Regions from separate parts of the Arthrobacter sp. MMS18-M83 genome, predicted to be linked through region 3. Evidence: riboswitches for the same ligand, from Rfam matches in the RefSeq annotation. Region 3 holds a riboswitch; each other region holds the start of a gene.

Region 1 (4,560 bases), 420 kb from region 3:
GTAGAGGTCCGCCCCCTGAAGGGGCGGACCTCTAAGAATTTTGTGCGCTTAGTACCAGTTGTGCGCCAAGTGGAAGGCCCAGGCCGCAGACGGGGATCCGTAGCGTTCCTTGATGTAGTTCAGGCCCCAGCGGATCTGGGTCTGGTAGTTGGTCTGCCAATCGGGGCCTTCGGAGGCCATCTTTTCGCCCGGCAGCGACTGCACAATGCCGTAAGCGCCGCTCGAGGCGTTGGTGGCAGTGGTCCGCCAATCGGATTCCTTGTTCCACAAGGTCAACAAGGAGGACATTTCGCCCTGGCCCCACCCGTAGGAGGAAAGCATGCTCGCGGCGTAAGCCTGGGCGCCGGCAGGGTCATTGACGGCGACCTGCACAGTCGGGGCTGCCGGAGCGGGCGGTGCCACGGGAGCGGCCGGTGCCGCAGCCTGGGGTGCGACGGCGGCAGGAGCGGGAGCGGGTGCCTGCGTCGGAGCGGTGCTCGGCTTGGCACTTTCGCTCGCGGACGGCGTGGCGGTGGCGGACGGCGTCGCGCTTTGCTCTGCAATGGCGCGCGATTCGGACGTCTGGCTCATGTCCTGGGCATTGATGGCTTGGTCGGCGGCCTGGGTGGCGGCGCCTGCCCCGAGGAACACAGCGACGACGCCGGCAACAACTGCCATTCGCTGGCTGGTGCCGAGGTTTGCGGCGGCTCGCCTCAGGGTGGAACGTGACTTGTTTTTCCGGGCAGTTTCGCCTCGGTGGCGCGCAACAGGGCGCGACTGATTCTTGGAATCAGACATGGTGATTGCCTCTCGACGCCTGCGGAGTTAGCTGTCGGATTCGGATGAGGTCATCCGGCCGTGGCCACTGAGAAATCGTGGCGGTACGGCTTCACCCCTAGGGCTGGCTCAACATGAGCGTTTGCCCGGAGACCTGGGTCCCCCGTCTCTGCCTGGAGTTTGGGCACCGGGGAGTGGCAGAGCTCGGCGCCTACCCGGCGGTGGCCGGAATGATCCCGCGCACCCATTCGACGGTACAGGAGGACTCCGGTTAAGTCACATTTAGGTAACGGAGATCACGGCGCCGGTGCGCCGACTTGCGCTAGCCGCCCTCCGGCGTCGTGGTCTTCTCGGCGGACCTTCAAACCGTGGCGGTCCTGAGCGCTGGAAGCCGCACGGCAAACTCCGTCCGGCCGGGACGCGAGGCCACCTCGACGGTACCTCCATGGGCCTGAACGATCGATTCCACAATCGACAGGCCGAGCCCGGACGTGCCCTCGGAACCGGAACGAGCGGCGTCGGCACGGGCAAAGCGCGAGAAGATCCTGCCTTGGAATTCAGGCGGAATGCCGGGCCCGTTGTCGGTCACGGTGACAACGGCGCTGCCATCGGCCGAGCGCATGACTCCCGTGACTACCGTGGTTCCCGCCTCAGTGTGCTTGCGGGCATTTGAGAGCAGATTGGCCAAGACCTGGTGGAGCTGCGTCGAGTCGCCGCGGACCGTGAGGGGCTCGTCCGGGAGCCTGAGCTGCCAGATGTGCTCGGGGGCCATGACTTTCTCGTCGCTCACGGTCTCGATCACCAACTGCGTGAGGTCCACATCGGTGAACTCGGGTGCCTTGCCTTCGTCCAGCCGCGCCAAGAGAAGGAGGTCCTCCACGAGGGTGGTCATCCGTTCGGACTGGCTTTGGACCCGTCCCAGCGACTTGCGGCCGTCCTCGGTGAACGTCTCCGTCATGCGCAACAGCTCGGTGTAGCCGCGGATCGCCGTCAGCGGAGTCCGCAGCTCGTGCGAGGCATCGGCCACGAACTGGCGCACCTTGGTTTCGCTTTGCTGGCGTGCCTCCAACGCGTTGGAGACGTTGTCCAGCATGAGGTTCAAAGCATGACCGACGCTGCCCACCTCTGTGCCGGGGTGGGCAGCCGACGCCGGGACGCGCACCGCGAGGGCCACCTCGCCGGCGTCGAGCGGAAGCTTCGACACTTTGGTGGCGACGTCGGAGAGTTGCTCCAGGGGACGCATGGTGCGGCGGATCAGCACGGTTCCCGCGAGTCCAATGAGCACCAGCCCGCCCAAGGACACCAGCACCATGGTCCACACGAGCGAGGCCTCGGTATCCTCTTTCGAGGCGAGCGGCAGGCCTGTGATGACAACATCGCCGTAAGGAGTTTCAGTGGCAACCAGCCGGTAACCGCCATTGGAAAGGGTCCGATCAACCGGGTGGCCATCGTGGGGAAGAGCCAACAGGATTCCGGCATCGTTGAGCGACAAAGGCGTACGGGTGGCATCGGAGGACAAGAACCCGGCGCTGCTCACCTGGCTGCCAAGAATGCGGGCATTCAGCGTGCCGATGCTCTGGCCCCGGGCGTCCAAAGGATCCGGGCGTCCATTCGGATCACCTACGGGCGGCCGGCCATGGGAAGCCTGCGTCAATTGCTGGTCGAGCTGCTTGGTGAGGAACACGTCCATGGAGGCGTAGCTGACCACGCCCACGGCTCCGCAGATGGCTACCAGGAGTGCCATGGAGACCAGGATCAGGCGTGTGCGCAGGTGCCAGGTTGAAGGATCGAACCATCGATGGTCGGTCTGGCGGGGGATACCCGAGAGCGCGGACATTCTGCGTCCCTGGTTATTCGGCGGGCTTGATGACGTAACCGGCTCCGCGCACAGTGTGGATCATGGGCGGGTGGTTGGCCTCGATCTTCTTGCGCAGGTATGAGATGTAGAGCTCCACGATGTTCGCTTGCCCGCCAAAGTCGTAGTCCCACACGCGGTCCAGGATCTGGGCCTTGCTGACCACGCGCTTGGGATTTTCCATGAGGTAGCGCAGGAGCTCGAACTGGGTTGCCGTCAGCTGGATGTCTTCGCCCCCGCGGGTGACTTCTCGGGTGTCCACGTTCAGGGTTAGGTCACCCACAACCAGCTCGGCCGTGTCCATCGCGGCAACGCCAGAACGCTGGACCAAGCGATGCAGCCGCAACAGGACTTCCTCCATGCTGAACGGCTTGGTGACATAGTCGTCCCCGCCGGCGGCCAACCCGACGATGCGGTCCTGAACGTCGTCCTTCGCGGTGAGGAAGAGCGCAGGCACCTCAGGCGCAAAGGCGCGGATCCTGCCAAGCAGCTCAACGCCGTCGAACCCTGGAAGCATCACATCCAGCACCAGGACATCGGGCCGGAAGTCCTTGGCGAGCTTGACGGCGGCGGGACCGTCGCCGGCCACGGCCACCGACCAGCCCGCCATGCGGAGGCCCATGCTCATGAGCTCGGCGAGGCTGGGTTCGTCGTCCACCACAAGGGCGCGGATGGGGGAACCGTCCGGGTGGTTGAGCTGGGGAAGGTTGTTTGTCATGGAGTGCGAGGATGCCATGAGACAACTCTCCAATCTGGCGGTTTGCCGGTGCTTTGCCGATGCTGTGAGCACCCTGTGAGTCCCAGCCTAGCCACCTGTCCAAAGGCACGGTACGCCCAGCGCGCCGTGGCGGGCTTTCTTCCCGGAGCGTGCTCGTGGCGGGTGCGCGAGTGGGGAGAGGCGGCGTCGGATTCTGCTGGATCATTCCTTGGTTCAGCCAGACGATCCGCGCGATCAGGGGCCCTGCCACTCGCGCGGGGCCAATGATCCAGCAGAATCCGACACAACACCGTCGCAGGTCACAGGAATGCCTGCAGTTCGGCACAGCCAACGCACAGCAAAGAGGCTGACGCTGTTTGGGACAAGGACAACGACGACCCAAACAACCTCGACTTCGATGGAGAACACCATGGATCAGCAAAACAACCCCTCCGTACCTGGGTCCGTGCCTGGGTCCTTATCGGGGAATGACCAGCCGCAGCCGGTGATCCGGCCCCTGGATGATTCCGGACAGCCGTTTGCCGGGGAACCCGCCGCCGGGTGGGGTGCGCCGCAGCCGACGAACCAGCAGCCCGCGCAACCTGCCGCCGGGTGGGGTGCGCCGCAGCAATACACCCCCGGGCAGCCCCGTCCCTCGTTCTTCAAGAACTGGACACTGAAGAAGGGGTTCATCGTCGGAGGAGTCGCCGTCGTCGTCGCTGCGGCGGCCGGAGCAGGTGCATACGCTGCGGGAAATGGAACTGCTGCTGATACCGGCAGTGCCCTTGGGCCGGGTGCCGGGGGACAGGCCGGGCAGAACGGCCAAGGCGGATTCGGTGGCCCTGGTGGCACGAACGCCGGCCCGGGCGGCCTGGGTGTGGGCATGGGTGGCCTGGGTGTGGGCATGGGTGGCCTGAATGCGGCCATCCACTCTGAGTACGTGGTTCTTCAAAACGGTACCTACGTCACCATGGTCGGGCAGCTGGGCTCCGTCACTGACATCTCGGCGAGCTCCATGACCGTCAAGAGCGAGGATGGATTCACCCGCACCTATGTCCTTGGAACGGACGTTGTGGTGGCGGAGGGCGTGCGGCAACGCGGAAGTGGAACCAGCAGCACCACCCTGACCCTTGCCGATGTGAAATCCGGATCCAGCGTGAGGGTCACCGCGGTCAAGGATTCCGATAAGTACACGGCCCAGTCCATCCAAATCGTGACTGCCACGACCTCGACCACCACCCAAGGGACCGGC
Region 2 (4,560 bases), 720 kb from region 3:
CAGTGGCAGAGCTAGGCAATCCACCCGAGTGCATCAACTCTCTAAAAGTTGATGCGAGTTAGACGGTACAGGAGTTTTGGCTGAATGTCACATTCAGGTCACGGAGCGTGACAAGCATTCGAGAGACGTCCATCGGATTGGCTACAGCCAGCCCAAGGGATCAACGACGTCGCCGTTGACCATGACTTCAAAATGGAGGTGGCAGCCGGTGGAGGCGCCAGTGGTGCCGCTCAAAGCGATGACGTCGCCGCGGTTGACCGTTTGGCCCACCTGGACGTTGAACGAGGATAAGTGGTTGTACGTGGTTTCCAGGCCGTTGCCGTGGTCCACCACAATGCGGTTTCCGCCGCCATACGGGTGCCAGCCCGCAAACGTGACCTTGCCGGCTGCAGCCGCATGTACCTGCGTGCCGCACTGGGCCACGAAGTCCTGGCCACGGTGGAACTCCCCAAGGCCTCCCGTAATGGGGTTCACGCGGTAGCCGAACGGCGAAGCCGTGGCGAGGGTGTCCAGCGGAGCCCCCAGCGTGCCCTTCGAGGATGACGTCTTGATGCTGCCGACGGACTGCGCGCTCAGGAGCTGCTTAAGTTTGCTATCAGGATCCGCCGTAGTGGAAACGGCAGCTCGGCTGAAGTCGATGGTGGCATTGGCCGCAGCGGGAATCTCGGCCTGAGTGCCTGCCGAAGCCGTGGAAGCCTGGTTCGATTCCGCAGCGGCCGTCAATGCGCCAGTACCCGGCATGGCCACCGTCAGGATGAGGCCCGTGGCGGCGAGGGCCACGCCAGCCTTCTGTCCCGCACCGCTCGCGGCGGCGAAATCGGCCATTTGCCGCAAGGGGCCCTTGCGCCGGCGCACTTCGCGATGCGGATCGCGGGGCCGATCGTGCGCAATGACTTGCATGGTCCGCAGCTCAGCAGTAGGACCGGACGCGCGTCTGCGGCCCCTCGTGTTCTGCGTGGTCAAAGTGTTCCTCTCTGGCAAGCCTGCGAAGTTAGCTGTCGGATTCGGGTCAGAGAGTGCATGGACCCGGTCCGCGCGGAGGACGCGAAGCACAGAGGGATCCCCCGGAAAGGCCCTGCGTTTTTGCACATCCGCTGCGGACTTCACCCCAAGGCTGTCTTTCGACCGCCACTGGTGGTTCCCCCGCTTCTGCCAGTGAATGGACTAATCCACCTGATCCGCTGGCAGAACTCGGCTTCGGATCAGGTAACGCTTTGGTATCGGCGTTAGTACTCAACTATAGGGGATTAAACCCCCGCAGTAATAATTCCGTTATCTTTGCCGATCGCTTAGCCGAAAGGGCTAGGAGACGGTGACAAACACGTGCGACGCCACCTCAGGAGGCAACTCCAAGGCACCGTCGATATTGGGCACGCGAACGGAGATGTACTCCCCCACACGCTCCAGGGAAACCCTGGCTCCGGGGCGGATTCCGCCTTCGTCCAGCTGCACCAACAGTTCCGGTTCCACCTGGATCGGTTCAGCCAACCGGCTGACAATGACCCGGTTGTCCGGTGAGTATTCGTTCATCGCTTCAAGAAGGTTGACCACGCCATCCGTAAAGGCCTGTGACGCAACTCCGCCCAGGGCTTCGAGTCCTGGAATGGGGTTGCCGTAGGGAGATTCCGTGGGGTGGTCCAGAAGCTCATAGAGCCGCCGCTCCACGCGCTCGCTCATAACGTGTTCCCAGCGGCATGCTTCGTCGTGGACATAGGCCCAGTCCAGTCCGATGACGTCGGCCAGGAGCCGCTCGGCGAGACGGTGCTTGCGCATGACCTCAGTGGCACGTTTCCGGCCGGTTTCGGTCAGCTCAAGGTGCCGGTCGTTGGAAACAATTACCAGGCCGTCGCGCTCCATTCGCCCGATCGTCTGGGAAACGGTGGGCCCGGAGTGCCGCAAGCGCTCGGCGATGCGCGCGCGAAGAGCCACGATGTTCTCTTCTTCAAGCTCCAAAATGGTCCGAAGATACATCTCAGTGGTATCGATCAGATCCGTCATCCAGCTCAGCTCCTCGAGCGCAGTATCTTGCGTATTTTCCACCGTACCGCAGCCGGCCAGGCGGGCTGCCCGCCGGTCGTCCCAGGCCGGGCGCCAGCTCCTAGCTTAGCTTATTTGGAATTACTCCGGATAATTTTCGTGCCCGCCCCGTGTCCGCCCCGTGTCCCCCGCCCATGTCCCGAGCCCATGTCCCGCGCCCGGCGGAACAGATGCCTCCACGTGGCGGACTATGAAGCGTTCAGTTCTGTCGCCGCATGCGAAGTCAGGCAGAATTGGGGAGTCGAAGGGGCAGCGATGCCACCTGCCACGACCCATCTAGGCCGCTACTTCACCATTGGAGCATCCCGTGAGCGACAACAGCATCACCATCCCCGCCGATTTGCTGCCCAAGGACGGCCGCTTCGGCGCCGGGCCCTCCAAGGTCCGCCCGGAGCAGATCGAGGCATTGTCTGCCGCGTCTGCGACGATCCTTGGCACTTCCCACCGGCAGGCACCAGTCAAGAACCTGGTGGGCTCCGTCCGCGAGGGACTCAGCCAGTTCTTCCGCGCACCCGACGGTTACGAGGTGATTCTCGGCGTCGGAGGCTCCACCGCGTTCTGGGACGTCGCCAGCTTCGGCCTGGTGGAGAAGAAGGCACAGCACCTCTCCTTTGGTGAGTTCGGTTCCAAGTTCGCCTCGGCCACCAACAAGGCACCCTTCCTGGAAGCTTCCTCCATCATCAAGTCCGAGCCCGGCACGCGCCCGGTTTCCCAGGCCGAGGCAGGCGTGGACGTTTACGCGTGGCCGCAGAACGAAACGTCCACTGGCGTGGCGGCCCCCGTGAAGCGGGTAGCCGGTGTAGACGACGGCGCACTGGTCCTGGTGGACGCGACCTCGGCTGCCGGTGGCCTGGACGTGGACGTCGCCGAGGCCGATGTCTACTACTTCGCACCGCAAAAGAACTTTGCCTCCGACGGCGGACTGTGGCTTGGCCTCTTCTCCCCCGCCGCCCTTGAGCGCGCCGCCAAGATCAAGGCAAGCGGCCGCTGGATTCCAGATTTCCTGGATCTGCAGACGGCCATCGACAACTCGAAGCTCAACCAGACCTACAACACTCCGTCCCTGTCCACCCTGGTGACGCTTGACGCCCAGGTCCAGTGGCTCAACAAGAACGGCGGCCTGGACTTCGCTTCCGCGCGCACGGCGGACTCCGCCGGCCGCATCTACACCTGGGCCGAGGCTTCCGAGTACGCCACCCCGTTCGTGGCAAAGCCTGAAGACCGCTCCAACGTCATTGCCACGATCGATTTTGATGATTCGATCGACGCGGCGGCGATTGCGAAGGTGCTGCGGGCCAATGGGATCGTGGACACGGAGCCGTACCGCAAGCTGGGCCGCAACCAGCTCCGCATCGCTACTTTCGTTGCCATCGAACCGGACGACGTTTCGGCGCTGCTCGCCAGCATCGACTTCGTGGTGGGCGAACTGAAGAAGTAAGAGCCCGCCGCGTTCCCGCGGTCAGGACTGGTCGGCGTCGTTCGGGTGAGGATCCCGGGCGGCGCTAGCCCTTTTAACAGCGCCAGCCCTTTTAACGGCGCTGTCGCCCTCAACGCCGTCGTCCATGGCAGGGCTGGCGCCTTGCGACTCGATGCGGAAGAGCCGCAAACCTCCGGCGCTGCTGTCGAAGCGGAGCCGCAACTGACGCGCTCGGATGATCCAGATGATGCCGACGACGGCGGTGCTGGCGCCGGCAGCCGCTGCCACGCCAACGGCCCAGCGGGGTCCGGCTACGTTGGATACCCAGCCGACGAAGGGCGCCCCGATGGGCGTTCCGCCCATGAAAATGGCCATGTACAGCGCCATGACCCTGCCGCGCATGACGGGTTCGGTAGTGGACTGTACATAGCCGTTGGCGCTGGTGATCATGGTCAAGGCAAACAGGCCGCACGGAATCAGCGCCAAGCCAAACATCGTGTAGTTCGGCGCCATGGCGGCGAGTCCGCTCGCGATGCCGAACCCGCCGGACGCGGCAAAGATGAGCCGCATGCGTGGCCTCCCCCGGCGGGCGGCCAGCAACGCTCCCGCTACTGAGCCGATTGCCATGACCGAGTTGAGGAGCCCGAACGCACCTGCGTCCATGCCGAATTCCGTGCCAACCATCGCAGCGATGAAGAGGACGAAGTTCAGGCCGAACGTGCCCATGATGAAAATCGCGACGAGGACCACCATGATGTCAGGGCGGTTGCGGACGTAGCGAAGCCCTTCGCGGATCCGGCCCTTGCCCGCGGCTGCCCGGGGCTGGACGCGCAGTGAGGAGGAAGGGATGGCACGGATCGCGCCGAGCATCGCCACGAAGGTCAGCGTGTTGATCATGAACACCCAGCCCGGCCCCACGGCCACAGTCAACATGCCGGCCACGGCAGGGCCGATCATGCGGGCAACGTTGAACGAGGCACTGTTCAGCGCCACGGCGTTGGAGAGGTAGTCGTCCTTGACGAGCTCCGAAACGAACGTCTGGCGAATGGGGGCGTCAAGTGCCGAGACGACTCCGAGCATCAGCGCGAACACGTAGACATGCCACA
Region 3 (4,560 bases):
ACTTCTCGATCTCGTACGCGTTGGAGGCGACGGTCTTCAGGCGGCCCTGGTAGAGAGCGTCCAGTTCGCGCAGGCGGTTGATGTTGATGTCCATGATGGTGACATCGGCACCGAGGCCCAGAGCCATTGCAGCGGCGTTGGTTCCGGCAACGCCGGCGCCGAGGACAACAACCTTGGCCGGGCGGACACCCGGAACGCCGCCCAGCAGCACACCCTTGCCGCCGGCCGGTGCCATGAGGGAGGAGGCTCCCACGACGACCGACAGTCGCCCAGCGACCTCGGACATAGGTGCCAGCAGGGGCAGGGTGCGGCCTTCCTGCACGGTTTCGTAGGCGATGGCCGTGACGCCGGAATTGATGAGCTCCTGTGTCAGTTCAGGCTCGGCGGCCAGGTGCAGGTAGGTGAAGAGGATAAGGCCCTTGCGGAAGCGGTGGTACTCGGCGCTGATGGGTTCCTTGACCTTCATGACCATGTCAGCGCGTGCCCAGACGTCGTCGGCTTCGGCCACGATCTCAGCACCCGCAACCGCGTATTCCTCGTCCGTGATGCCGGAGCCCAGGCCCGCGCCGCGCTCCACCAGGACGGAGTGGCCGTGTGTGCGGAACTCGTGAACCCCCGCGGCGGTGATGGCAACGCGGAATTCGTTGTTCTTGATCTCTTTGGGGACACCGATAATCATTTTGGGCTCCATGTTCGAAAGGCTTCAACGGCCTTTTTCTCTGCGGGGGACTGTGATTCCAGAATAAATCCGCTGTGAGCCAAGCGACATGAAAGGCGACGGCAGCCGTCAGGAACTTCCCTGGATTTCCGGGGTTTTTGCCTTCTCAGGCTCGACATTTGTCGAGGCTGAGAGCGTCAGGTGTCGCCTGATGTTCGGTGGGCAAAGTAGTGTTTTCTCCATGCAGCAAGACGTGGAGAAAATCGTCGAGGACGTCGCACTCAAGTTGGGCCGCGGCCTCTCCCTGGAAGACCTCGACGGCGTCCTGCTCGCCTACAGTTCCAACCAATCCCATGCGGACCGCGTGCGCGTGAATTTCCTCCTGAGCAAACGGGTTCCGGTGGACGTCAGTGCTTGGCAGCTTTCGCACGGCATCGCCACGGCAGTGCGTCCCGTCGTCGTACCCGCCAATGAAGAGCTCGGCATGGTGGGGCGCGTCTGCGTCCCGCTGCTGGTGCGCGGTTTCCGCGTGGGGTACCTCTGGGTCCAGCAGGACCTTGACGAGCAGACCGCGACGGCGATCCTCGCCGAGTTGCCGGGCGTCCGGGACGAGCTGGACCTCCTGGCAGGACTGCTGCTCGATTCCAATACCGCCGAGTCGGAGTTCCGGCGCCGCCGAGAGCAGGAATTCCTGGCTGCTTGCCAAGGAGAATCCAACGCGGTGGCGGCCGTGGCCGGATGGAAGGAAATCCAAGGCCGGGGCCCGTGGCAGTTGGTTACCGTGCTTGACGCAGAGGACAGCCGCGGCGTCGCCGATCCCATCGCGGCCACGCTGACGCACCGTTCCGCGGCGCTGCAGGCAACCATCGGCGTCGATTCCGTACTTTTCAGCGCCGGCACGGAGACGCATTCGGTCCTGCTGTTCCGCGAAACCGGCGGCCGGGCCGAACATGCGCAAGTCCTGGTCCACTATCAGCTCGAGCTCGCCAAGCGTGCCGGCCGGAAGGTGGACCGGGTCATCCTTGGCATCAGCGAGCCGTTTTCGGTGGTCCGTCAATTGGGGCGGGCCTACCGGCAATCGAAGCTCGCGGCCCAGGCTGCCGCCGTCGATCCTCCACTCGGCGAGCTCGTGGACAGCCGCTCGGCGGGCATCTACCAGTTGTTCGAACGGCTGCAGGCGCCTGGCGGCTGGGACGATTCGGGCTCTTCACATTTCCAGGCGATCGAGGACGCAGACCGCAACGGCGAGCTCCTGCCCGTGCTCGAACTGCTTTACGACAGCGACGGTTCGGTCCAGGACGTGGCCACGAAGCTGCACTTGCACCGCAGCAGCATCTACAACCGGCTGGCCAGGGTCCGGCAACTCATCGGTGCTGATCCGTTGAATGGCGCTATCCGGCTCGAACTGCACGCGACGCTCAAAGCGCGCCGCTGGGCGGGGCGGCCGCGGATTTGAGGTTGCCCGCATTTGAGGCCGCGCCGGTTACCCCTTGAACGGCCGCAGCTGAAGGCTGCAGCGCCAGCGGTCCGGGCGACGCTGGACTGTTGCGGTCTTGGTGCTCCGGCAGCACCGGCCGTGCCACTCGACGGAAGAGGTTCGATGCTTTCCCATCCTCACAGCAGAGCTCCGCTCGCGGCGTCCAAAATCGACCCGAGATCCACGCCCGGTTGGGTGGGCTGCGGCGTGGCCGTCGATGGGCTGCTGGGCTGTACCGGCGGTTTCGGCTTCGATTGGCCAGGTGGCGTGTGCGAGGACGGGTCGGTCGGGGTGGGCGTCGGCGAGGCCGGATCGGTGGGGGTCGGGGTGACCGTGACCGGGGGATCCGGGCTGGGAGCCGGAGCGGGTTGCGCCGGTGTGGGAACGGCTGGCACCGGAGTAAGGCTTGGGGGCAGCGCTGATGGGACTACGGAGGGAACCCGAATGGAGACTGATGGTGCCCCCGCGCTCGACGGCTTGACGGCGGCGGGCCCTTGCTGCGGCCCTTGCGCTGGGTCCGCAGTAGTCTGACCGGCCTTGGCGCTCGGGGTAGCTGCCGAAGGTAGCGCTGCAGTGCTGGGGGAAGTGCTTGCCGTCGTGGAAGGAGTGCCGGACTGCGTGGAGCTCTGGTCCTGGGCGCGGGTTTCCTGGCCGAAGAAGGGCAACTCAAGAGCCTGGCTGACGGAAGCCGCCGCCAACAAGATGCCTAGGGCTCCTGTCACCACTGCCATTCGGTTGCTCATCGTCCGGATGGTCGCAGCCTTTTTGAGGACGGCGTGCGGTTCCCGGCTGAACGACGATCCGGCAGAGGACACCGGAGTGAAGCCTGCACGAGTTGCCGTTGGAAGGGCGGTTGTGGGTGCCTTCTGGGTTTCGGCGGGGGGTGCAACGGTCGAGATGACTGCGGTGGCGGGTTCCGGTTCAGCGGGAGCCGCGGGTGCCGCCGTCTTTGTTGCCACTATCGGAATAGCCGCGGTGGCGGGTTCGGGGGCGGTAGTTGGTTCCACCGCTGCGGGTGGAACCGCCGGAATGCTCGCGGTCTCGCTGGCTTGGGCTGCCCGTTTCCGCTCGGCCGCGCGGGCGGCCGCTCGCGTGGTGGGCGCCGCCGTCGTCGGGTTCGTCGGGGTGGTTGGTGCCGGCGTCGAAATTTCGGAAGCCGGTTCAGGGATGAACGGTCCACCGTCTTGGGCCCGACGGCGTCCGGTCGGTTTGGTGCGCTCGCGCGCCACTTGGGCACGGCGAGGCTGATCCATGGTTGGGGACATGGTGATTGCCTCTCAACGCCTTCGAGGTTAGCTGTCGGGTTCGGACGAGGCCGTCCGGCCGCGCATGGCGGCTTCACCCCAAGGGCCTGTGGAGAAGTAGGCCCGGAGACTCTGGGTCCCCCGTCTCTGCCGCACGTCTAGCGGAATCCGGGTTGCGGCAGAGCTCGGCGTCAGCCCGGAAGCGGCCCAGCTGGGGATTGGGTCGCCCCTCGACGCTACAACAGCCGACTAGAAAAGTCACATTTAGATAACGGGCCGGGCGACCGGTATTCCGCGGGATTTCGCGCGCGGATCTAGTTCCGCTGCGCTCCAGTTTGCCCGGCGATGAGTCCGGCGACATGTTCGGCGTCCCGGCCGACGCCACCCACAAGGCCCGAGGTCAGCCCGTATTGGAACGGCATGCCCACGAAGAACAGCCCCGGCAGTTGTTCCACGGCGCCCCGGCAGGTAAGCGGCCAGCCGTCCTCGTCCGCCGGAAGTCCTTGGATCCAGGCAAAGTCCGGTTGGTAGCCGGTCGCCCAGATCACGGTGGAGACTGGGAGTGTTTGGCCATCGTCCAGGAGCGGTTGGCCCCCATGGGTGCCCGTCAGGCGTGGCAGGCGGGTGACTGCCGCGGCGTCGAGCTCTTTTGTGGAGGCCCGGATCAGAGGCGCGCCGTGCTTGGTGAAGCCGACCGCAACCTTGCGGCCGATAGGAGTGGATCGGTTCATCACATTGTGGATGAAGAGCCACCAAAGCCCCCCGGCGTATCGCGTCACTGGACCCGGAACGTGGAACGGGGGAGTTCCGGCGATGTAGGTGCGGTGGCTGGATGCGAGCTCCAAGGCAATTTCGACGCCGGAAGTGCCGGAGCCGACCACCAGGACATCTCCGGGCGGAACTGAGTCCGGGTTGGCGTACTCCGCGCCGTGCAGTTGGTGAATGCCTGGGTCCAAGGCCTCCGCGAAGGCTGGAATCCTCGGGCGGGCATTCGGGCCCGTTGCAACAACCACGTTCTTGGCCAGGATCGGTCCGGAGCTTGACTGGACTCGGTATCGGCCGTCGTCGCGCTCGATTCCGGTGACCTGGACGCCATGACGCACCGGGAGGTTCCAGTTGCCGGCATACGCCTCGAGGTATTCGGCCATGGCGTCTTTGCTGGGAAAGGTGCCCCGGTTGGC

The links. A riboswitch is a leader RNA that binds a small molecule or an ion and turns the genes downstream of it on or off. The one in region 3 is predicted to bind cyclic di-AMP.
Region 1: it holds a riboswitch for cyclic di-AMP, as region 3 does, so the genes downstream of both, OW521_RS10830 (hypothetical protein) here and OW521_RS12840 (hypothetical protein) in region 3, are expected to answer to the same signal.
Region 2: it holds a riboswitch for cyclic di-AMP, as region 3 does, so the genes downstream of both, OW521_RS09355 (M23 family metallopeptidase) here and OW521_RS12840 (hypothetical protein) in region 3, are expected to answer to the same signal.

The regions. Positions count from the first base shown of each region.
Region 1 is NZ_CP113343.1:2,302,507-2,307,066, reverse strand. It holds gene OW521_RS10830 (hypothetical protein) at 49-777, opposite strand; cyclic di-AMP (ydaO/yuaA leader) riboswitch at 780-953, opposite strand; gene OW521_RS10825 (HAMP domain-containing sensor histidine kinase) at 1,118-2,593, opposite strand; gene OW521_RS10820 (response regulator transcription factor) at 2,607-3,347, opposite strand; gene OW521_RS10815 (hypothetical protein) at 3,739-4,560, shown strand, end outside.
Region 2 is NZ_CP113343.1:2,000,265-2,004,824, forward strand. It holds gene OW521_RS09355 (M23 family metallopeptidase) at 142-963, opposite strand; cyclic di-AMP (ydaO/yuaA leader) riboswitch at 966-1,176, opposite strand; gene OW521_RS09360 (metal-dependent transcriptional regulator) at 1,303-1,998, opposite strand; gene serC (phosphoserine transaminase) at 2,345-3,475, shown strand; gene OW521_RS09370 (MFS transporter) at 3,497-4,560, opposite strand, start outside.
Region 3 is NZ_CP113343.1:2,719,487-2,724,046, forward strand. It holds gene ald (alanine dehydrogenase) at 1-679, opposite strand, end outside; gene OW521_RS12835 (PucR family transcriptional regulator) at 900-2,114, shown strand; gene OW521_RS12840 (hypothetical protein) at 2,273-3,400, opposite strand; cyclic di-AMP (ydaO/yuaA leader) riboswitch at 3,403-3,553, opposite strand; gene OW521_RS12845 (flavin-containing monooxygenase) at 3,694-4,560, opposite strand, start outside.